Regions from separate parts of the Bacillus sp. 05T21 genome, predicted to be linked through region 1. Evidence: riboswitches for the same ligand, from Rfam matches in the RefSeq annotation. Region 1 holds a riboswitch; each other region holds the start of a gene.
The links. A riboswitch is a leader RNA that binds a small molecule or an ion and turns the genes downstream of it on or off. The one in region 1 is predicted to bind cyclic di-AMP.
Positions count from the first base shown of each region.

Region 1 (5,224 bases):
CGATGCAGCTAGTTCGCTAGCTATATAAAATTTTTCTGCTCTTTGCATTCTTTCTTTTATTTTATATTTCTCGATCATTCCTTCTATTAAATAAACTGATAATAATACTGTAAAAATATTTATGATTATATAATTGAATAAAAATTTGATGAGAGTAGAGTCAATTTTACCACCTGTATTAGTGGTATCAATGTATATATGACAAACACGCCGACAGATATTGTCCCGATGGGACAAGTACATGATTGGTACTCTTTGCGTTGGCAAATTGAAATTTTATTTAAAATGTGGAAATCATTCTTTCAAATTCATCAGTGTAAAAAGATAAAATCAGAAAGATGGGAGTGCCATTTGTATGGACAATTGATTGCCATTCTACTCTGTTCTTCTATCATGTTTCAAATGCGGCAATTACTTCTTATAAAAAAGAAACGAGAACTGAGTGAATATAAGGCCATATATATGATTAAAGATTACTTTCTTCTTCTTTTCCAAGCTATACAGAAAGACACCCAAGAGCTATCAAAGATTCTAATTCGCCTGTTTAACCTCCTACAGCAAAACGGGAGAAAATCTCATCGATATGAGAAGAAAACAGTCTTTGATATATTAGGTGTCGTTTACAATTGTGCCATGTCTGATAATCAAGCGGCTTAATTCAAAAAATGAAACCCGTTAGGGTTTATTTCGTATGCAAATCTTTAAAGCACCTACATATAGGATTTCGAAAAAAAGAAACAATCTCGCTTATCGTTGACGTTACATGAGCTTAGCTTGATAGCGATGGGGTAGCACCACATCGCTATCAAGTTAAGATTCTTAAGTTCCCCCAAAACGAAAAAAGTGAGCCGTATTCGCAAAAATAAATTTTACACATCGTTGACTACTGATAATGATGGGTTATGTGAACTATAAGAAACCTCTGATTATTTAAATCAGAGGTTTACTTTTTTTACATACCTGAAAATGGGTCATTTTTCCATATCGAAAGGGTAGGCAAAGTTTTTTTAATGTTTGTTATTAGCTTTTGTATGAATTTAATTTCAGATAATTGTTTATTGTATTCTTATAATTGAATTAGATATTCATAATCATTTTGAAACATTGTATCTTTTAAAAGTTCGTTTAAATCCATAGCTAGGAAAAGGATTAACATAGATAAGTATTGTTTTCCTCTTTTTGAAGCTCTTTTTCGTAAGAAGGTAGGGGTTTGTTCTTTGGTTTGAAGACATATATAACGTTTTTGAAATGATAAACTTAATATTCGTTTTTCAATTACTTTTATTTGCTTTTTTCGTTGTATATAATCTAAAACAGAATTGTATAGTTTGTGACTTGATCGTTGTTTTCCGCAAATTGTTAGTATCCATATTCTGAAATTGTGATTGTCGTCTAAGTGTTTTGTTAAATCTAAGGTATATTGTAAATAAGGGATATCAGATGATTTACTAGTCCTATGTACAATAAATTCATGATCTATATAAATATACTTTTGAAGGTAAAGCTCTAGCAATATGCTTATTGTAATGAACATTTCTATATTTGATTGTAAAGGAGGTTGTATAGTTTGAGTATCATCATCTACAGATAGTAAGAAAAAAAGCTCAGGGACTGTTAGATATTCCATTTCTTCTTATCACCTTTCTTTAGATAGAATTTGTATATAAATAAATATTCATCTTTTTATTTCATAAATCCTTTTGGATCATTAATAGAACTTAGTTACCAGAACACCACTTATCAGCAGTCAATGTAATTAAAAGTAGTAAAGACACTAGTAGATAATAGACCTAATAAAAATGAGGCATAGTATTTTTATTTAATTCAAACTCTTCTTCATGTATTACTATACTTGTAATTCTCACTTTTTTTAAAGTATGTAACTTAATTTAAGAATTCAAATTATAAATAAAGTGTACAGCGCGAAAAATCCCTCCCCTGAAAAAAACGTTAATTTTCTTGTTTACAAACAAGAGGGCATAGGAGTAATATATTGTACATAAATTCATATCACTATTCGCTGAATCCATATGGAGCGGGGGAACCAAATTTTGTGCGATTGCACTTGGGGTGAATCCTTCTTAAATGAAGGTAGGGCTATTCTCAAGGCCCGAATCCGACAGCTAACCTCGTAAGCGTTTCGAGAGGGGATACTATGGTGATTTTTAAAAACACTGGGTGAACTTTGGTGTCTTTTTTTATACTCTTTTTCTGGAAAATAATTCAAAAAAAGGATGAGATACTTGAAAGAGACACCCATAAAAACGAAAAATTCACTTTTTTCTTTTTCTTCTAATTCCCGACCTTCTGAATTAAGAAGAGAATTAGGGCTGCGACATTTAACAATGATTTCTATAGGTGGAAGCATTGGGACGGGGTTATTTATAGCAAGCGGAAATACGATTCATACAGCAGGACCTGGTGGAGCAATTATAGCTTATTTGTTGATGGGGTGTATTGTTTACCTGTTGATGACCAGCTTGGGAGAAATGGCAGCGTATATGCCTACATCTGGTTCTTTTAGTACGTATGCTTCTAAATTTGTAGATCCTGCATTTGGTTTTGCGATTGGTTGGAATTACTGGTTTAGCTGGACTATTACTCTTGCAGTTGAAATTTCATCAGGAGCTATTCTTATGAAATATTGGTTTCCATACAGTCCATCTATTCTGTGGAGTGCGTTATTCATACTGTTTATGTTTGGAATTAATATTCTTTCAGTGAAACATTATGGAGAAATGGAGTTTTGGCTTTCACTTGTAAAAGTTATTACTATAGTCGTGTTTATTATGTTAGGAATAGCCACGATATTTGGAATTTTCAAAGGAAATCCTATTGGATTTCACAATCTAACAATTGGAGACGCACCGTTTCATGGAGGTTTTCTTTCTATTCTTAGTGTGTTTATGATTGCGGGGTTTTCCTTTCAAGGTACAGAAATGGTCGGAATTGTAGCTGGAGAAAGTAAAGCACCTGAAAAGCATATTCCAAAAGCTGTGCGGCAAATCTTTTGGAGAATTCTCTTATTTTACATACTTACCATTTGCGTAATTGGAGTCATAGTTCCCTACACAGATCCGAATCTAGTTAACAATGATATTAGTAATATTACAATGAGTCCCTTCACACTAGTATTTGAGAAAATTGGGTTTGCATTTGCAGCTTCTATTATGAATGCAGTTATCTTGGTATCTGTTCTATCAGCTGGTAATTCCGGAATGTATGTTGCAACCCGAATGTTATGGGTAATGGCAAGAGAAGGGAAAGCTCCAAAGTGCTTAAAAAAAGTAAATAAACAAGGTGTTCCTATTAATGCATTACTTATGACAACGGCTGTGGCAATCGTAGCGTTTGCAGCTTCTTTATTTGGAGAAGGGCAAGCGTTTATATGGCTTTTGAATGCTTCGGGACTTTGTGGATTTATTGCATGGTTAGGGATTGCTATAAGCCATTATCGTTTTCGTCAGGCTTTTTTACATCAACAAAAGAATTTAAATAAGCTCCCGTATCAAGCAAAGTGGTATCCTATCGGTCCTATTTTGGCTTTTGTAATATGTACTATTATTATATTAGGACAGAATTATTCAGTCTTTATAGGGTCACATGTCGATTGGTATGAAGTACTTGCTACTTATATTGGTTTACTGCTGTTTCTTGTATTTTGGTTCGGCTATAAAATTATAAAAAAAACAAAGGTGATTCCATTACAACAAGTCAATTTAGAGCATGATGATCATTAAGGATGGAAATTAAGGAGACAGAAATATGGAACTAGACATTCTACTTAGGTTACTTGTAGCAATACTTGTTGGAGCAATAATTGGATTAGAACGTCAATGGCACAATTGCATTGCTGGATTACGTACAAATATACTTGTTTCCGTAGGTGCTGCACTTTTTGTACTATTAAGTGTACTCACTCCAACCGATAATACACCTACAAGAATAGCTTCTCAAATTGTAAGCGGGATTGGTTTTTTAGGTGCTGGAGTTATTATGAAAGATGGCTTGACAGTTCGAGGACTGGATACCGCAGCAACCTTATGGTGTTCTGCGGCTGTAGGAACATTAGCAGGTAGCGGCTATTTACTTATAGCTATAACAGGAACCATTCTTATTGTCAGCATAAATAGTTTACTAAGACCTGTTTCGAAATGGGTTTCCGAAAAATCTGAAAAGGGTTTTAAATATTCCCAACAAGTTACCGCACTCTCTTATAGAGTAAAACATAAATCATCAGAGAAAAAAGATTGTTAAAGAGAAGCTAATTTTAAAAACGTTATAAATAATAATAAAAGAGACCTATTCTAGATGGGCAAATAGAGAAATAATTAGTGTGCAATTTATTCAATATTCGAACTGATGAAAAATACTATCTACAAAGTAATCAAAGAATACAGAAGTACATTAAAACCAGCCCTGAGCTGTTTTTGTAGTCCAACCTTACAGTAGCTGTTTATCTTTCTTCCAATATATAAACTAATTACTTAAGGCGTCTAGAAAGGTGGGAGATTCATATCAAACAAATAGAATATTTTACAGAACCATATTTTAAAACTGTTGGTGGACGAAAAAAGGCATATAGAGTGTTTGGTTACAAAGATGGGGAAAAAAAATCTTTTCCAATTACATTTAAAACATTGAAACAGGCAAGAACGTTTACCTACAAACATGCTCTCGAAAATCCTGGATGGTTAAATGCCAATGGTGATATTAGTGAATATAATGTTAAAGTGGATAGAGATGAATATAAAAATGTCTGGCAAGATAATGTTATAGAAAATGTATATAAAAATTACACTGATTTTAATAATTGGTAGCAGTAATTCTTAAACTGCTATGATTCCAAATTAATTTTTTACAAAAAGCTATGAATAAATGTAAAAGTATGAGGCAAGGAAATTCACTCATGTAGAGCAACAAGAAATCAAAACTGGAATTGATAAATAGATGACTTAAAATGTTTCAGAAATGAAACTAATTGAGTCATCTATTTTTTATTATGTAGGGAATGTTGTTGTTCGAAGTAACGAATATACGACTACAGATTGAATTTATTAGAAAATAATTTTTCTACCTTTGAAATTTTAATGACTCCTAAGTGTTTATCAAGGTATATCTTTACAAACAGTCAAAGAACATCTATGAAATATTAAAACATCAAGTTTATAAAGGCTGTAAAAAAATTTATAAACGTTTATTTTAGATGAATACCTTTATAAAT
Region 1 is NZ_JBFTMD010000025.1:65,204-70,427, reverse strand. Features, by position in the region: partial or broken gene AC1DKZ_RS26980 (histidine kinase dimerization/phospho-acceptor domain-containing protein) at 1-183, opposite strand, end outside; partial or broken gene AC1DKZ_RS26975 (transposase) at 178-657, shown strand; gene AC1DKZ_RS26970 (hypothetical protein) at 1,067-1,627, opposite strand; cyclic di-AMP (ydaO/yuaA leader) riboswitch at 2,009-2,154, shown strand; gene AC1DKZ_RS26965 (amino acid permease) at 2,244-3,740, shown strand; gene AC1DKZ_RS26960 (MgtC/SapB family protein) at 3,766-4,257, shown strand; gene AC1DKZ_RS26955 (hypothetical protein) at 4,587-4,820, shown strand.

Region 2 (9,002 bases), on a different contig from region 1:
ATGATTTGAGATGGTTAAAAATAGAGAACGTTCTCACCGTGAGTCATGTACGAACCATCTCTTCTAACTTTTTTCTACAGTACTTACTTATTGTTATAAAACACTTCATAACTTTTCATATGTGCTTAGTATGAATAAAACTGTATAAATTTTCTATTTTATTGCGATTTCCACATTCACACAGTGAATATATTACATGAAAATATTATTCATTTTAAACCAATTAACGTATGAAAGTATGAAATTTCGTTTTGTTTTCATGTAAGTTTTGTACTGTAAGGTCATTTAAACACAGCTATTTATATAACGTAAAGAAGTATTTTAATTCCCTTTATTTTCAAGATCTCATGTCCTTATCCCAAAATAAAATTCAATTCACTTTCTCGATTAAACTATCTATATACCACAACAGGAAACACTACATATTCATAATCATTAAAATTATACTAATATACTTTTCGGATCCATATGCAATTATGCATAGCATATACACAAAAAGGATAACTTCACTTTCGTGAAGTTATCCTTAAAAAATTTCCTTACTTTTTCAAATGATACGGTACTGTCGTAATAACAACATTTCTTTTATAGAGTAAATACGCACGAATGAGTAAACTAGACTGATTATGAAGAATGTTATGCCAACCTTTTTTCGGAATAAACTGTGGTATAACGACCGTAACTCGGTAATTTGATTCACTCGCTTTATATTGCACTGTGTCAATAAATTTTGTAAGCGGCTGAATAATGCTTCTATAATGAGAATGTAATGTAACAAGCCTTACTTCAGGTTGCCACTTCTCCCATTTCTCTTCAAATTTCTTTTCCTCTTCTCTGTCAAAAGCAACATATACAGCGATAACTTGATCTGCAGAAAGAGCCTTAGCATAGTTCAATGAATTTTCTACTACATGAGTCATACCAGCTACAGGAACGACAATTACATTCCCTTCAATCGGAACAAGTGGTTCACAAGTTTTTAAACTTAATTGATCCCCCACTGCATCATAATGCTTCTTTATTCGATGGAACAAGAAGATAATGGCAGGTAAGAAAATAAGGATCGACCAAACTTGTGCGAATTTAGTTAAAAAGAACATACTCATTACGATAAAACTAATGACTGCACCAATTAAATTAAGCGTTAATCTTAAAGCCCATCCTTCAGGCTTTTCACGAAGCCATTTTAGTACCATTCCAGTTTGAGAAAGTGTAAACGGAATAAATACCCCTACTGCATATAGCGGAATCAAGTGTTCTGTTTTCCCCTGAAAAGCTACAATTAAAATAATCGAAGAAATCCCAAGTATAATAATACCGTTTGAATAACCTAGGCGGTCTCCTCTAATCGTAAACATTCTCGGTATGAACTTGTCTTTTGCAAGATTAACCGCTAATAGCGGAAATGCAGAATAACCTGTGTTAGCCGCAAGAATTAATATTAAAGCTGTTGTACCTTGTATGAAATAGTACATGAAATTACGTCCAAAAGTTTGTTCAGCAATTTGTGAAACGACTGTTACTTCCTTACTTGGATTAATTCCGTAATAATAAGCTAAAAAGACAATTCCAGAAAATAAAACTGCAAGTAATGCACCCATTGCAAGCAATGTTTTCGCTGCATTGTTAGGTGCAGGATCTTTAAAGTTTGGAATTGCGTTAGATATCGCCTCAACACCCGTTAAAGCAGAGCTTCCTGAAGCAAATGCTCGTAACAGTAAGAACAAACTAATTCCTGCAACTGGCGTTCCAATTGGCGAATGCAAAGCCTGCGAAACGTGTCCCGTTAAAATATTGTATATCCCTACACCAATTAATATAAATAGTGCTAAAACGAATAAATAAACAGGATATGCTAAAACGGAAGCTGATTCCGTTACGCCTCTTAAATTTAAGATGGTAATCAATATGACAAATATAATCGCAATGATTACATTATGTGCATGTAAGCTAGGAAAAGCAGATGTGAGCGCATCTGTACCCGCAGATACACTTACTGCAACCGTTAAAATGTAATCAACTAATAAAGATCCTCCTGCTATTAAGCCTGGATTCATCCCTAAATTCTCTTTTGATACAACATATGCCCCGCCGCCATGAGGGTAAGCAAAAATAATTTGTCGATAAGATAAAATAAGAGCTGTCAATAATACTAATACCCCAATAGCAATCGGAATGGAATACCAATAAGCTACTGCTCCAAGACCTGCTAAAGCAATTAAAATTTGCTCTGGTCCGTATGCAACCGATGACAATGCGTCAGAAGATAAAATTGCTAGCGCCTTCGTTTTATTAAGCTTTTGCTCTCCTAACTCAGTTGATTTTAACGGCCTTCCAATTAAAAACCTTTTGATAGATGAAACCAACGCTGTCCACTCTCCAATAATTTTGCACGAATTTTTCTGCTAATTACAGCGGATAAACTATTTCTTCAGAAAACAAAAAATGTCTACAAGCCATAATGAAATAGACTTGTAGACATTATTTTTTTTGTCGCACAAGCTCCACCTTCCTTCTCAATATAACGCTTACGAGGTTAGCTGTCGGATTCGGGCCTATGAGTAGCCCTACCTTTTTCAAGGATTCACCCCATTGGATTATGTACTAATCCATAAGAACGGGTCCCCCGCACCATGCGGCTTCAGCGATTTAGAAAATTGAAACTGTGGATTATAATACTCCTTTATTTTCAAAAAGTAAACAAAAATTTTTAAAAAGAAAAAAATTAAAACGATTGCGCATAATCCACTGAAAAATATACATAATGAATACTAAAAATCCACAAAGGAGACCCGTATGTCTAAAGAAAAGAAGCCACTTTTTTCCGATTCATATTTAGATGCAGTAGCAAATGAAATTAATCAGCTATATGGTAAACGTGAAAGAGAACGAAATACGACAGATAAACCGAAAAGAAACGAATAAATTGTCAAAAAGAAACAAAAAAAGGATAGCAACATTTATATTTTGCTATCCTTTACTCTTTTTCATACCATTTCTTTATTTAAAATCATTTTTTCATATACCTTTAAATTTTGATGCACAGCTCCTAACAAAGGAGTATCTATCGAAAACTGTTCTGCTAAATCAAGTAAATACCCTTGCAAGTATTTCCCTTCAATGAGCGAGCCTTTTTCCATATCACGCTGCATAGATGACTTCATATCATACGAAATTTTATCAATCGTTTTCATATGTTCCTGGACGATATTGTCCTTAACTGGAGCCCCCATAGATTTCATGATTTGCACTGATTCTTCAAATAAGTTTCTAATAAATTCTCGGCCTCCATCACTCTCGCGAATCGGTCCTATCGGCGCACGCATTAATGTTGTCACACCTGACATTACGGTGATAAATAAATATTTATGCCACATATCTTGCACAATATTTTCACTTAAAACAAAACTAGCTTTTGTATCTGCAAATGTTTTAGAAATAAGCTTTATTCTCTCTGAATCTTGAGGCTTAATTTCCCCAAATACAAGTCTGTTGGCAACACTAGTTTGTACAATTTCTCCTTGATCGTTTAACGTCGTCTCGATAAAGCATAAACCGCCAATTACTTTTTCCACGTCGAATTCCTTTTGTAATAGTGTTAAATGAGCGATACCATTTAACACTGGAATTATTACTGTATTCTCTCCTACAAATGGTTTCAAATCTGTTATTGCCTCGTTTAGGTGATACGCTTTTGTTGAGAATAAAATCACATCAAATGGAGTGGTAATATCTTCTTTCGTTATTAGCTTCGGTTGAAATGAAAAATCGCCGTTAATACTTCGGATAACAAGACCTTTTTCCTCTAATTGTTCTTTCCGTTTACTACGTACGAGAAAAGTTACATCTTCTCCCTTTTCGGCAAGTCGTCCACCAAAAAAACCTCCAACGCCTCCAGCTCCTAATACTAAAATACGCATAATACATCCCCCTTTTCAAAACACAATTCTACTCCTTTTAGTATACATAACATTATACATGTCGCCTAATAAATAAGCTGAATTTTCATTCTTAATTATATAAAAATCCTCTGGTTATTTTTTAGCAGATTAGGGCATGTTGTTTCTATAGCTTACATTGAAAGGAAACAATATAAATGGAGGCAATACAAACGATCGAAGAAAAATATGTATCAACAGCTATTTTTCAATTTATTTTCCCATTTTCGTTCAAAAGTGGATATGAACAAAATATGTTCCCTTTCTTACAAAAAAATGATTTCCGGCCCTTTCGACTCGATCATCTTGAAGATGAAAATACATATTACGGGGAGTTCCATGTTTCACATCAAAATATGGAAGCATACTATCTTTCATTTACGAATAAAATTCTCTTCCCTCATTCTGAGCATCAAAAAGGATTACAGCGCTATTCTAAAGGTCTCAATTTAAACGGCCATTTAACAACAAATCTTATCTCTGTCCCATTCACAGTGCACTCAATTGATGTAACACTTTGTCCTTATGAACTTGGGTTTCTAACAATCCGAACAGAAGTTAACATCTCTCCAAATATGACATTATCAGAAGCAATAGAATTCGCTGCACGATTCCGCGTACTTGAAACGAGAGATGAAATGGACGAAAGCATTTGCATAACATGTGCGGGGAAAAAATATTCCCAAGTTGAAAAGTTCATTTTCGGTTATTTATTTAACGGTTTAACAGATTTTTTTGAAAAGAAAAGATTAAGAAGTTCTTACTTTCAAACTTTTCCTTTTTTTGAAGACCAAAGAATGTACGTGCAAACTTTGTTATCGCTAAAACAACATATGGAACTTAACGTTATTGATGTTTATCGTACTTCCAGTCTTTCTGGATTAACAAGTGATGGTAAACCGTATGTAAGTGCGAACAATCTCCCTTATATAAATGATTACTTGAAACAGCACGCCTATCAAAGGTGGGCTCCTAATCGTTATTTCATAATGGAAGAACATATTTTCACATGTATTACGAACGAAGATGATAATAAAATAGCTAAACTTGCTAGCCAAATGTATGGGGAGTTTTATTACGCTTTATTATTAAACTTATTCCATAAAATTGTATTGTTAAAAATGGCAAACGCTTATGCTGAACTAAATATTGAACAAGATACAAATGAGATAGAAAAGTTAATTTACTCTATTAATTCGTTTACAGCTAATTATTTTTCTTTAGAGTTAGTATCTCAGTCACAAAGTGAAGATATTTTCTTTCGTTTAAGAAAACTTTTCAATATTGAAATACTGTTCACGAATGCGAAACAAAATCTTGATGGCTTGTTTAAATATCAAGAAAATGTTGCATCTAAAAAAGATAGCCTTTTATTATTAATTTTAACTCTCTACTCTGTAGTGGGCCAAATGTTTGGATTTACACTAATTGATCTTATAGGAAAAAAAAGTGAGGGGCATGTAGTTTCTTATACTCCTCTTGAATATTTCGCCCTATTTTTATCTATTAGTGGGATATGTATATCTCTAATTTTAGGTGCTCATAGTTTATATCAATGGGCGATGCAACATAAAAACCGAAAAGCATGGGTAAAACAAACTGTACTTTCTGCCGTTAAAGAAAAAGAAGATAAGAATTAAAGACGATTATTTTCAAATTACAAATTCATGGCGCACTTCAGTAAATGAAATTTTTATCAGCGATTTTCCGAATATATCGGTGCAACTCAAAATATATCAGCGATTTTTTAAATATATCGACTTACCGATAAAAATTGGCAAAAAAGAAGTTACTCTAAAATAAACTTTGGAGTAACTTCTTCTCGTTTTTGTTAAACTATTTCCGCTTACTTACCTGCTTCGATTTTTTCTAATGTAGCAGCTACTTGCTCTTCAGTTAATTCGTGTTGCACGATATAACGATTACGTGGGTGTACACGACATTCATGAGAACATGCACGTAAATGTTTTGCTTCACTTTCTTCAGAACATAAAATTTTCTTGTTACATTCAGGGTTTGCACAGTTTACATAGCGCTCACAAGGTTCACCTGTAAAATGATCTTTACCAACGATAACGTGCTCTTTTTGGTTTACTGGTACAGCGATACGCTCATCAAATACGTAACATTGACCATCCCAAAGTTCACCTTGTACTTCTGGATCTTTTCCGTACGTTACAATTCCGCCATGAAGCTGGCTTACATCTTCATAACCTTCGCGAACTAACCAACCTGAGAATTTCTCACAACGAATTCCCCCTGTACAGTACGTTAAAATCTTTTTACCTTCAAGTGTTTCTTTATTTTCTCTAATCCAATCTGGTAATTCACGGAATGATTCAATATCTGGTTTAATTGCACCTTTAAAGTGCCCTAAATCAAATTCATAATCATTTCGTGCATCAATAATAACTGTATCTTCTTGTTTCATTGCCTCATAAAAATCTTTTGGTTCTAAATACTTCCCAGTAATTTCTTTCGGGTTAATGTCGTCTTCTAGACGAAGTGTAACTAACTCTGAACGAGGACGTACGTGCATTTTCTTGAATGCATGTTCATCCGCCTCATCAATTTTAAACACGATTCCAGCAAAACGTGGATCATTATTCATCGCTTCCACGTATTTTTCTGTTTGCTCAACAGTTCCAGAACAAGTTCCGTTAATTCCTTCTGTCGCTACAAGAATTCTTCCTTTTAACTCAAGTGATTTACAAAATTCTAAATGCTGTTCAGCAAATTCTTCTGGATTTTCAATTGTTGTGTACATGTAATACAGTAATACTCTATATGGTTTTGTAGTTGCCAATGTATTTCTACCACCTATCTAAATTTTAAAATCATGTATAAGTTAACGTTCATATCAAAACATATATAATAAGAAAATACATACTAAATTGTACTTAGCCTATTTTCTTCTATTTACAATTTTTTCTATAAGTTAACAAAAATAAAAACAAGATTACAGAACAAAACACTACGGTTAGGTTGTAATCCCAATATATTATATATCATACAATTTCATTTCCATCAATTAATATGATGTAATATAGGCTGTATGTTCACATAAATTTCAAAAACAGCCCTATAATTTATTATCTTCTCCCTTATTCATCAACCATAAACTCCCAAAATATTTTTGCATCGTCACACCATTCATTGCACACAGTCATATAATTTGCATTAAGGAAACTTTTATGTTCAAATGAAATTGCCACATCATATATCTAAATGTATTGAAATAATGAGTAAGAATAAAGTGAAACTTTAATCAAGTTAAGATTTCAAAGGGGAATACTACTATGAATAAAGATATAACAAAAGATAAACAAGTCCCTTCTCAAAGTACAACAGTTCAATCAGCCCATTTAGCGTTAAGTGGACAAACAAAAGGCTTTAAAAGACTGTTACCATTCTTAGGACCTGCTTTTATCGCATCAGTTGCTTATATTGATCCTGGGAACTTCGCTACAAATATCGCAGCTGGATCACAATATGGGTATTTATTACTTTGGGTAATACTCGCTTCTAATTTAATGGCTGTATTAATTCAAACTTTATCAGCTAAATTAGGAATCGCTACTGGGAGAAATCTTCCTGAAGTAGCTCGCGAAAACTTCCCCAAACCAGTTTCCATCGGTTTATGGATACAAGGGGAACTCGTTATTATGGCTACAGATTTAGCTGAATTTATCGGGGCAGCACTTGGCTTATACTTACTATTTGGAATTCCGATGTTACCAGCTGCTTTAATTACAGCAGTTGGATCATTTATTATTCTTGAATTTCAACGCAGAGGCTTTCGTCCATTAGAAGCTATCATAACAGGTATGATTTTTATCGTTGTTATCGCTTTTGGTATCCAAATCTTTTACGCAAAACCGGAATTAAGCCCTCTACTCTCAGGACTTTTCACTCCAAAATTCCAAGGTGTAGATAGCATCCTTTTAGCAGCTGGAATTTTAGGTGCGACAGTAATGCCGCACGCGATATATTTACATTCGGCCTTAACGCAGCGCCGTGTAGTCGGAACAAATGATGAACAAAAGAAAAAGATTTTCCGCTTCGAATTCATCGATATTATTATTGCAATGGTTATCGCTGGAGCAATTAATGCAAGTATGTTAATTGTAGCAGCTGCACTATTCTTTAAAAACGGCTTGCACGTTGAAGACCTTGATGTTGCTTTTAACCAGTTCAGTAATTTAGTCGGTCCTGTATCTGCTGCATTATTTGGAATTGGACTTTTATCAGCAGGTTTATCTAGTTCTTCTGTTGGTACGATGTCTGGTGATATTATTATGCAAGGATTCATTCGAATGCATATTCCGTTATACTTACGCCGATTTATAACAATGATTCCGCCTCTCGTTATTATCGCTTTAGGTGTAAATCCAACTTACGCTCTCGTTATGAGTCAAGTTGTCTTATCGTTCGGTATTGCCTTTGCATTAGTACCACTTATTATGTTTACAAGTAATAAGAAGATTATGGGCGCACTCGTCAACCATCGCATTACAACATTTATCACGTGGTTAATCGCTGCACTTATTATCGCTTTAAATATTTTCTTACTGTATCAAACATTTGTAGGTTAATAAAAAAGGGTATTCCAAATTTAATTTGGAATACCCTTTTTGGATGAAATGATTTCCTTCTACTTACCACTTATGTATGTCCCTCTTTCTGGCATTATCGCACCTTTTTCAGTTCGAAAATAAAGTGGTAATCCTTCCGAAAGAAATATGCTCACCTTAGATGGATCCTGCCTTTGATGATGAATATGTAAATGCGGCTCACTTGAACTTCCTGAGTTACCGACTTGGGCAAGAAATTCTCCTTCATTTACATGTTCGCCTTCCCTCACTTTAATTGATCCTTTCTTTAAATGGGCAAGAAACAAAAATGTACCTGTTTCATCCAGTCGTAAATAAATATGATTTCCCGCCATCGATTGAAAATCATCCGATCCCGGAACTAAATCTATTTCATCATTTTTAATTGATACAACTGTCCCAGAAGCTGGTGCCATTACTTTCGCTCCATATATTCCATAATCCTCTAACT
Region 2 is NZ_JBFTMD010000005.1:42,116-51,117, reverse strand. Features, by position in the region: gene AC1DKZ_RS12430 (APC family permease) at 540-2,366, opposite strand; cyclic di-AMP (ydaO/yuaA leader) riboswitch at 2,511-2,657, opposite strand; gene AC1DKZ_RS12425 (hypothetical protein) at 2,797-2,925, shown strand; gene panE (2-dehydropantoate 2-reductase) at 2,988-3,920, opposite strand; gene AC1DKZ_RS12415 (hypothetical protein) at 4,097-5,578, shown strand; gene trhO (oxygen-dependent tRNA uridine(34) hydroxylase TrhO) at 5,785-6,744, opposite strand; gene AC1DKZ_RS12405 (Nramp family divalent metal transporter) at 7,238-8,533, shown strand; gene AC1DKZ_RS12400 (M23 family metallopeptidase) at 8,593-9,002, opposite strand, start outside.
Region 2: another riboswitch for cyclic di-AMP. It lies ahead of AC1DKZ_RS12430 (APC family permease); the one in region 1 lies ahead of AC1DKZ_RS26965 (amino acid permease).

Region 3 (9,002 bases), on a different contig from region 1:
CACAGAAGCCGCTTTTGGACTAATGTCAGGATCAAGCCCTGAACCCGAATTCGTCACTAAATCTATCGGTACTTCTGTAACTGGAATGGCCCGGTTTTGTTTCTTCCAGTCTTCAATACTTTTCTCAACTCGTTTTGCTAAATCTGGATCAGACGGCGCATAGTTATTTGAGCCAGATGCTTCTGCTTTATATTCTATACTAGAAACACGTCCATGAAAATAACGTGGATCTGTGAAATTTTGACCGATTAATTTTGAACCAACTACTTCATCCTTATCATTATATATAAGACTTCCATCCGCATTATCCTTCATTACCGCTTGCGCAATACCAGTTACAATAAGCGGGTATACAAGGCCGCACAAGACTAAGAACGTAAAAGTAATACGAATAATTGGTGAAAGTATACTTTGTTTTTCCGCCATCTTTTTTCCCCTCTTCCTTATATGAACAAGCCGACAATCATATCAATTACTTTAATTCCAATGAATGGAACGATCACTCCGCCAAGCCCGTAAATGAGTAAGTTTCTGCTAAGCAATGCATTAGAACTCATTGGTTTATATGCGATACCTTTCATCGCTAGCGGAATAAGTAACGGAATAATAACCGCATTAAATATTAATGCTGATAAGATTGCTGAAAGCGGTGATGTTAATTTCATAATGTTTAATGCTTCCATTTGCGGAATCGCAAGTGTAAACATTGCTGGAATGATTGCAAAATATTTTGCAATATCATTCGCAATACTAAACGTCGTTAACGCACCTCGTGTCATTAACAATTGCTTACCGATTCCTACAACCTCAATAATTTTAGTTGGATTCGAATCTAAATCGATCATATTTGCTGCTTCTTTCGCAGCTGTCGTACCACTATTCATCGCTAACCCAACGTCAGCTTGCGCTAATGCCGGGGCATCATTTGTACCATCACCTGTCATCGCTACAAGTTTACCTTTATCTTGCTCTGCTTTAATAACTGCAATTTTATCTTCTGGTTTACACTCGGCAACGAATTCATCTACCCCTGCTTCTTTTGCAATTGTTGCTGCTGTTAATGGGTTATCCCCTGTACACATAACCGTTTTAATTCCCATTTGGCGCAATTGTTCAAAACGCTCACGCATACCAGGTTTTACTGTATCCTTTAAATAAATTAAACCGTAAATACGATCATCCACCGCAACTACAAGTGGTGTTCCGCCCTCTTTTGAAATTAAATCTGCTTTTTGATTCACATCTTTCGGAATCGTTCCGCCTTTTGATTGTACCCATTCAATAACGGCACCAACAGCACCTTTTCTTACTTTCGTTCCATCCTGTAAATCAACACCACTCATTCTCGTTTCTGCTTTAAACGGAACAAATTCACCTTGTTCTGCAAGTTCTCTATTATATGATATAGATTTCGTTTGTACATATTCTATAACTGATCGACCTTCTGGTGTTTCGTCTAAAACTGAGCTAATCGCAGCCCATTTTCCTACTTGCTCAATCGTTTCATTTCCTACAGGGAGTAGTGTATGTGCCATCCGGTTCCCGAAAGTGATCGTACCTGTTTTATCTAAAATAATTGTATTAATATCACCCGCAGCTTCTACTGCTTTCCCTGACATTGCTAATACATTGAACTTTGTTACGCGGTCCATCCCAGCAATACCAATTGCCGATAATAACCCACCAATTGTCGTTGGAATTAGACAAACTAACAATGCAACAAGTACAGCTGTATCAATTTGAAACCCTAAATAATTTGTAAAAATCGGCAACGTCACAACAACGATTAAGAAAATAAGAGTTAAGCTCGTTAATACTGTATTTAAAGCAATCTCATTCGGCGTTTTTTGACGAGCAGCTCCTTCTACTAAAGAAATCATTTTATCAATAAATGATTCACCAGGATTACTCGTAATCACAATCGTAATCTCATCACTTACGACCATCGTTCCGCCTGTTACTGAACAAAAATCGCCACCTGCTTCTTTTATAACAGGAGCTGATTCCCCTGTAATTGCTGATTCATCTACAGACGCTAATCCTTTAATTACTTCACCATCATTCGGAATCATTTCCCCTTGTTTTACAATAACAACGTCACCTTTTCTCAGCTCAGTTGCTGAAACTTGAACAATGTCTCCATTTTCTTTTACAACATTTGCAAACACATCTTTCTTCGATTGTTTTAAAGAATCAGCTTGCGCTTTACCACGCCCTTCAGCTAAAGCTTCTGCAAAGTTAGCAAATAAAACTGTAAATAATAGAATGAGAGAAACTGTTATATTAAACCACCCTGGTACACTACTAGAACTACTTGGAAGAAAGGATAAAATTAACGTAATGATAAATCCAATTTCCACAACGAACATAATCGGATTCTTTATCATTACTTTCGGATTCAATTTCGCAAAGGATTGTTTCATCGCATGTGTCACGATATCACGATCCATCGTTTTCGCTTGTCTAACCTCATCTTCTACAGCATGTATTTGTGACTGATCTACTTGTTTTTCTTTTACTACTACCGGTCTCATCATTTACCCTCCATTACTTCAATGTAAGAAATTCTGCAATTGGGCCGAGTACTAACATCGGGAAGAATGTTAACGCACCAACAATTACAATTGTTCCGATAAATATCCCTCCAAATAAACCATTATCTGTACGGAACGTTCCGACTGTTTCTGGTACTACCGTCTTCTCTTTCAGTGAAGCTGCAACAGCTAGCATCGTAATTAAACTGAAATAGCGTCCTAAAAACATAACTAAACCAGTCGTAATATTCCAAAACGGTGTATTATCCCTCAATCCTTCAAATCCAGATCCGTTATTCGCAGCTGATGATGTATACTCATAAACAACTTGCGTTAAACCGTGGAAACCGGAATGAGAAATTGCATCCGTTCCTAAACTTGTTGAAAGAGCTAATGCCGAAAATCCTAAAATAAGCAATGGATGAAATAATATCGTTACCGCAATTAATTTCATTTCCTTCCCTTCAATTTTCTTACCTAAAAACTCTGGTGTCCGTCCAACCATTAACCCAGATATAAAGACTGCAATAATTGCATACATGATAATGTTAACAAAGCCTGCTCCAACACCGCCGTATACTGTATTTAACATCATATTTACGAGTGGTACTAGCCCGCCAATCGGTGTTAACGTATCATGCATCGTATTCACGGCCCCTGTTTCAGCGGCTGTCGTTACTGTTGCGTATAGTGAAGAAAATACTGTTCCAAATCGTACTTCTTTTCCTTCTGTGCTTCCTTGCACATGCTGGATACCCGTTTGGTTCAATACTGGATTTCCATGTAATTCAGATGTTGTAATCGTTATAAATCCTAGTAAAAATACCATGAATAGTGAAACGAAAAGGATACGACCTTGTTTTTTATTTCCTACCATTCGTCCGTACGTAAATGGAAGTGCTGTTGGCAATAACATCATAAGCATCATTTGCAAAATATTACTCATTTGCCCTGGATTTTCAAAAGGATGTGTAGAGTTTGCCCCGAAAAATCCACCGCCGTTATTTCCAAGTTCCTTAATTGAAACGAATGATGCAACTGGACCACGTAAAATACTTTGCTTCGCACCATCAATTGTTTGTGCTGTAACTGCTCCATCTAACGTTTGTGGTACACCAAGTGCGACAAAGACTAACGCCGCAATAAATGCGATAGGAAGAAAAACTCTCGTTAATGCTCTCGTAAAATCAACGAAAAAGTTACCGAGTTCTTTTCCAGCGAGTCCTCTTATAAAAGCCATAACGAGCGCTAACGTCGTTGCTGGTGCCGCAAACATTAAAAATGTAATTCCGACTAATTGTGATAAATAAGATAAACCATTTTCACCGCTATAATGCTGTAAGTTTGTATCAGCCATAAAACTAATTGCCGTATTAAAAGCGAGTGTAGGCTCCATTCCTTCAATATGCGCTGGATTTAGCGGCAGCACACCTTGTAATCTGAAAATGAAATATACGACAACAATCATAAATCCATTGAGTAAAACTAATGATAATGCGTACTGTTTCCACGTTTGATTGTATGCTTTTACACCCGTAATTTTAAAAATAAGTTTTTCAAAAGGCCCAAATACTTTATCTAGCGTTTTGCTACCTTGAAAAGCTTTTTCTAAATAAATCCCCGTTGGCTTTGCTACTAGAATAAACAAGAGCATTGTAATAACGACTGCAACCCAAATCATAATGAATGATTCCCCCTAATTAAAACTTTTCTGGATTTAATAATGCGTACACTAAGTACACCGTAATCGCTGCAACAATAACCGATAAGGCAATCATCATGATTGCTTCCCTTCTTTCACAACTTTATCTGACCAACTTGCAAGACTTGCCATCGATGCGACTAACCCAACAAAAATACCGATCATTACGACATCTAACATAACTACCCCTCACTTTTTGTTAAATTTTACCATATAGTTATCAAAAAAAGAACACTAAGCTCTACTTAGTGTTCGAAACGAACAACACAAAGTAAACCTCCTCTCTAAACGCTTACGAGGTTAGCTGTCGGATTCGGGCCTAAAGAGTAGCCCTACTTTCAAAACTGAAAGATTCACCCCAAGTGACGATGCACAAAATTGGTTCCCCCGCTCCATTTCTGGAACTCAGCGATTTTAGGTTTTTTTTGGAAATTTCATGAATGATTTATGAGAGTAAATATACTCCTCTAAATTTAACTTGTAAAGAGGCAAATTACTTAAAATAAGAAAAAATTCCGCCATTTAAACGCTTACATTGCTTATTATTAATATTCTTTCATCTATTTTCTTGTGTTTTCTTTTTTTTTCATAGAAATGATCTTTTAAATATGAAATAAAAAGAGCGAATGACGTGAAGTGCATAGCTTGTTGCACTCAGCATTCGCTCTTTTTTCATTCAACCTTTATTCTCCACGCAAAAAAGCACGCAAATTTCTCCCTCGAATATAAACTTGTGATAATTCTGCATGTAACTGCTCATATTCGGTAATATCCGCCTCTAAATACAAAACATCTTTTGATGGTAATATAATATATGGCCCTGGAAAAAGAGGATCGAGCACTACCAATTCGTGAACTCGCTCTACCGATATCGCCCAACGATTCGCTATATCTCCTAGTAACAACACTTTCATCTTCATTTCCCCCACCTTATTCAAAAAATAAAAAAGAAATATTATCACAGTTCGTAAACACTACAAATTTAGCTCCAATTGTTTCATAGAGCCTGGCCGGATATCGTTTATTCTTTGTAACAACAGTAATAGGCGCTTGAAAAGAAAAACGAATGTGTTCTGTGAAGAAACTAACTATCGGAAGCTCATCCCCTAGTAAAATCACCTTCTTAATACGTGTGCAAATACTAGTAAAATCCTTCTCCTTATTACAGCTATAAGCTGATTCAAACCCATACTCTCTAACTTCAGCCGCTATCTCTTCATTGGCTGTAAAAATAATTAACTCATGCTGAAATGCTACTAGCTCTCTTAAACTCTTTACCTTGTTTTTTTCTCCAACGCAAATAAGCGTTAATTCCATGTACCTCATCCTCCTTAGCATAAAAGAACTCAAACATAGATTGATATTCTCCTATACTAATCAGACCGACGAAGTGATATATCCATCATGGCACCGCCCTCTCTCAAGACGCTTACGAAGTTAGCTGTCGGATTCGGACTTTGAGAGTAGCCCTACTTTCAACATTGAAAGATTCACCCCTAGTGACGACGCACAAATTGGTTCCTCCGCTCCATACATTTGGACTCAGCGTATTACAAAAAATGTATTCTGGCTGATATATTACTCCTGTATTTGGAAAAAGTAAACAATGAAAAATCCTTAAGGTGGATTTTTCATTGTTGCTAGACATTATAAATATTTATATTCAATAGGAATTTTCATGAGTCGTATTGTAATAATACTAAATAAAGAAATGATTAAAAATTAAACGTGAAACGAGGATGCTATATGACCGAGGATAAAAAGAATAATTTTATTAAAATAATAAACATTCTAGGTAATTCGTTACTTTTAATTCTAGCGATTTTAGTTACTATTACTAGTTATACTGAATTCCGTACTACACTAGAAATCATTTTTTTAATTTCTTGTTTGTTATTAATTTATAGTAAATACTTAAGTAATAATAAGAAAGCTATGATTCCATACCTTATATTTTTCATATTAATATCATCACACCTTTTATATATTTTATTTATCTAAAAGGACGCATTTAAACAAGATAACTAAATCAAATTCACTACCATATATTAAACTTCTATTAATCATTAACCTTAATAACCAGTGAGGATATAGCCCCACTGGTTGAATTTTCACTTATGCACGCGCTTTATTCAATTTATACGCAAAATGATTCGTCGGCCCATGACCACTTCCAATATTCAACGGCTCTTCAATCGCTATACTAATAAATCGTTTTGCTTCTTGAACCGCATCTTCCATCAAGTAGCCTTTCGCAAGTCCTGCTGTAACCGCTGAAGCAAATGTACACCCGCTTCCGTGCGTTTGCTTCGAAGGAATTCGCTCGCTTCTAAATTCAATAAACTCTTCTCCATCAAAGAGTAAATCAATTACTTCATTACCTTGATATTCTGCATGTCCGCCCTTCATAAGAACATATTTAGCTCCTAATTCATGCAATACTTTTGCAGCTTCCTTACTATCTTCTACATTATGAATCTCCATTCCAGTTAACACTTCTGCTTCAGGAACATTCGGTGTTACAACAGTTGCTACTGGCAATAAATATTCTTTTAATGCTTGTACTGCTTCTTGTTGTAATAATGATGCCCCGCCTTTTGCAATCATAACAGGATCTAGCACAATATTATTCCAGCCGAATTTTTTAATATGTTCTGCAACAATTTGAATAATTTCACTGCTAAATAACATTCCTAGTTTTACAGCATCTGGCGTTAAATCCGTACCAATTGAATTCAGCTGTTCCGTAATTCCTTCTAAAGAAACAGGATATACCCCTTGAACGCCAAGCGTATTTTGAGCAGTAATTGCTGTAATAGCCGTCATTCCATACACACCAAGCTCTTGGAATGTTTTTAAATCCGCCTGAATCCCAGCGCCGCCTCCGCTATCAGACCCTGCAATTGTTAAAGCTTTATTCACTTTCATTCCACTCATCCTTTTCTACCCAAAATAGCGATGATAAATTGTTTTCGCTTCGCTTATATCTTTCGTTCCATGTACAAGTACACGGCCATCTTTAAAAGCAACTAATCTCTTTTCTTCAACCGAAAATGATAATAAATATGGATTTACATTTAAATCATTCACACGATCATTCAGCAATTTTTTATATTGTTCAAAATCCATTTCCTCTTTATGAGGTGGTCTAATTTGAACTGTATTTCTCCCGCATAACACTGCTGTTTTTGAAGTGTTTTCCTTATTTAAATATGGATATACTGCCCGTTCACCACACGATAGACAATTATGTTTACGAATCTTTTGCACATTCATACATGAATATTCATTTTTCCATACATCAAATGACACCAGCCCATCTCGAAGCGAGTCATAATCTTCTACTAGCAGTTTAAGTGTTTCCGTTACTTGATGAGAAACGACGAGAGATACAGCAGGTGATATAATCCCCGCTGTGTCACATGTCGCTCCGCCAAGTGGAATCGATTGTAATAAACAAGATAAACATGGCGTTTTGCCTGGAAGAATAGTATAAGAAAGACCGTAACTTCCTACACATGCCCCGTAAACCCATGGAATAGAATATTTTTGCGCTACATCATTCACAATGAAACGCGTTTCGAAATTATCAGTCGCATCGATGATTACATCAACATTTGTAACGTGTTCTTCTAATTCTTCAGCCGTTACATCTTGAACGAGAGCTTCTACTCTTACTTCACTATTAATCTCTTCTAGACGTTTTTTTGCCGCCACAGCCTTCGGAAGGTTATTCTCTACATCACGCTCTGCATACAATTGCTGCCTTTGTAAATTACTCCAATCTACATAATCGCGGTCAACAATTGTTACCTTACCAACGCCTGCCCTTACAAACATCTCTGCATTTGCACTACCTAATGCACCCGCACCGATAATAAGTACATGCTTTTCCCCTAGCTTTTGTTGCCCTTCTTCCCCAATTGGAGAAAATAGTTCTTGGCGAGAATATCGATTATTCAACTACGCTCATTCCTTCTAAAGGACTACTTGCTGTCGCACAGCGCTTGCGTGCAATACGACCTGCTTCAAACCCTAATCGTCCTGCCTCAATACTTAATTTCATTGCGTATGCCATTTTAATAGGATCGTTCGCTCCAGATACTGCAGTATTTAATAACACACCATCTGCTCCTAATTCCATTGCAAATGCTGCATCAGCTGGACTACCAATACCAGCGTCAACGATAACTGGTACTGTCGCTTGTTCAATAATGAAACTTAAATTTAATGGATTTACAATACCAAGCCCTGAGCCAATCGGTGATGCTCCTGGCATAATCGCGTGTACACCAAGTTCTTGTAGTTTGCGTGCTAATACAACATCATCAGATGTGTAAGGAAGAACGATAAATCCTTCTTCTAGTAACACTTCAGATGCCTTTAACGTTTCTACTGGATCAGGTAATAACGTTCTATCATCACCAATAACTTCTACTTTTATCATGTCACAAAGTCCAGAAGCTTTTGCTAATTTTGCAATACGAACAGCTTCTTCAGCATTTTTTGCTCCTGCTGTATTCGGTAATAACGTATATTTTTTTACATCAAGTTTCTCTAATAAATTAGGCTGCTTCGCATCAAATATATCCATACGACGTACTGCGAATGTTAAAATCTCAGCCTCAGAAACATCAATTGCCTTTTGCTGCACATCAAAATCAGGGAATTTCCCTGTTCCTAATAAAAGTCTAGAATGAAATGAAAATTGTCCAATGTTTAACATAATCAACCGCCTCCTACGAAAGTTACAATCTCAATTTGGT
Region 3 is NZ_JBFTMD010000015.1:10,829-19,830, reverse strand. Features, by position in the region: gene kdpC (K(+)-transporting ATPase subunit C) at 1-426, opposite strand, end outside; gene kdpB (potassium-transporting ATPase subunit KdpB) at 444-2,534, opposite strand; gene kdpA (potassium-transporting ATPase subunit KdpA) at 2,548-4,215, opposite strand; gene kdpF (K(+)-transporting ATPase subunit F) at 4,235-4,315, opposite strand; gene AC1DKZ_RS21865 (SipW-dependent-type signal peptide-containing protein) at 4,312-4,416, opposite strand; cyclic di-AMP (ydaO/yuaA leader) riboswitch at 4,512-4,657, opposite strand; gene AC1DKZ_RS21860 (hypothetical protein) at 4,920-5,150, opposite strand; gene AC1DKZ_RS21855 (hypothetical protein) at 5,167-5,553, opposite strand; cyclic di-AMP (ydaO/yuaA leader) riboswitch at 5,647-5,794, opposite strand; gene thiD (bifunctional hydroxymethylpyrimidine kinase/phosphomethylpyrimidine kinase) at 6,352-7,173, opposite strand; gene thiF (thiazole biosynthesis adenylyltransferase ThiF) at 7,180-8,199, opposite strand; gene thiG (thiazole synthase) at 8,192-8,962, opposite strand; gene thiS (sulfur carrier protein ThiS) at 8,965-9,002, opposite strand, start outside.
Region 3: another riboswitch for cyclic di-AMP. It lies ahead of AC1DKZ_RS21855 (hypothetical protein); the one in region 1 lies ahead of AC1DKZ_RS26965 (amino acid permease).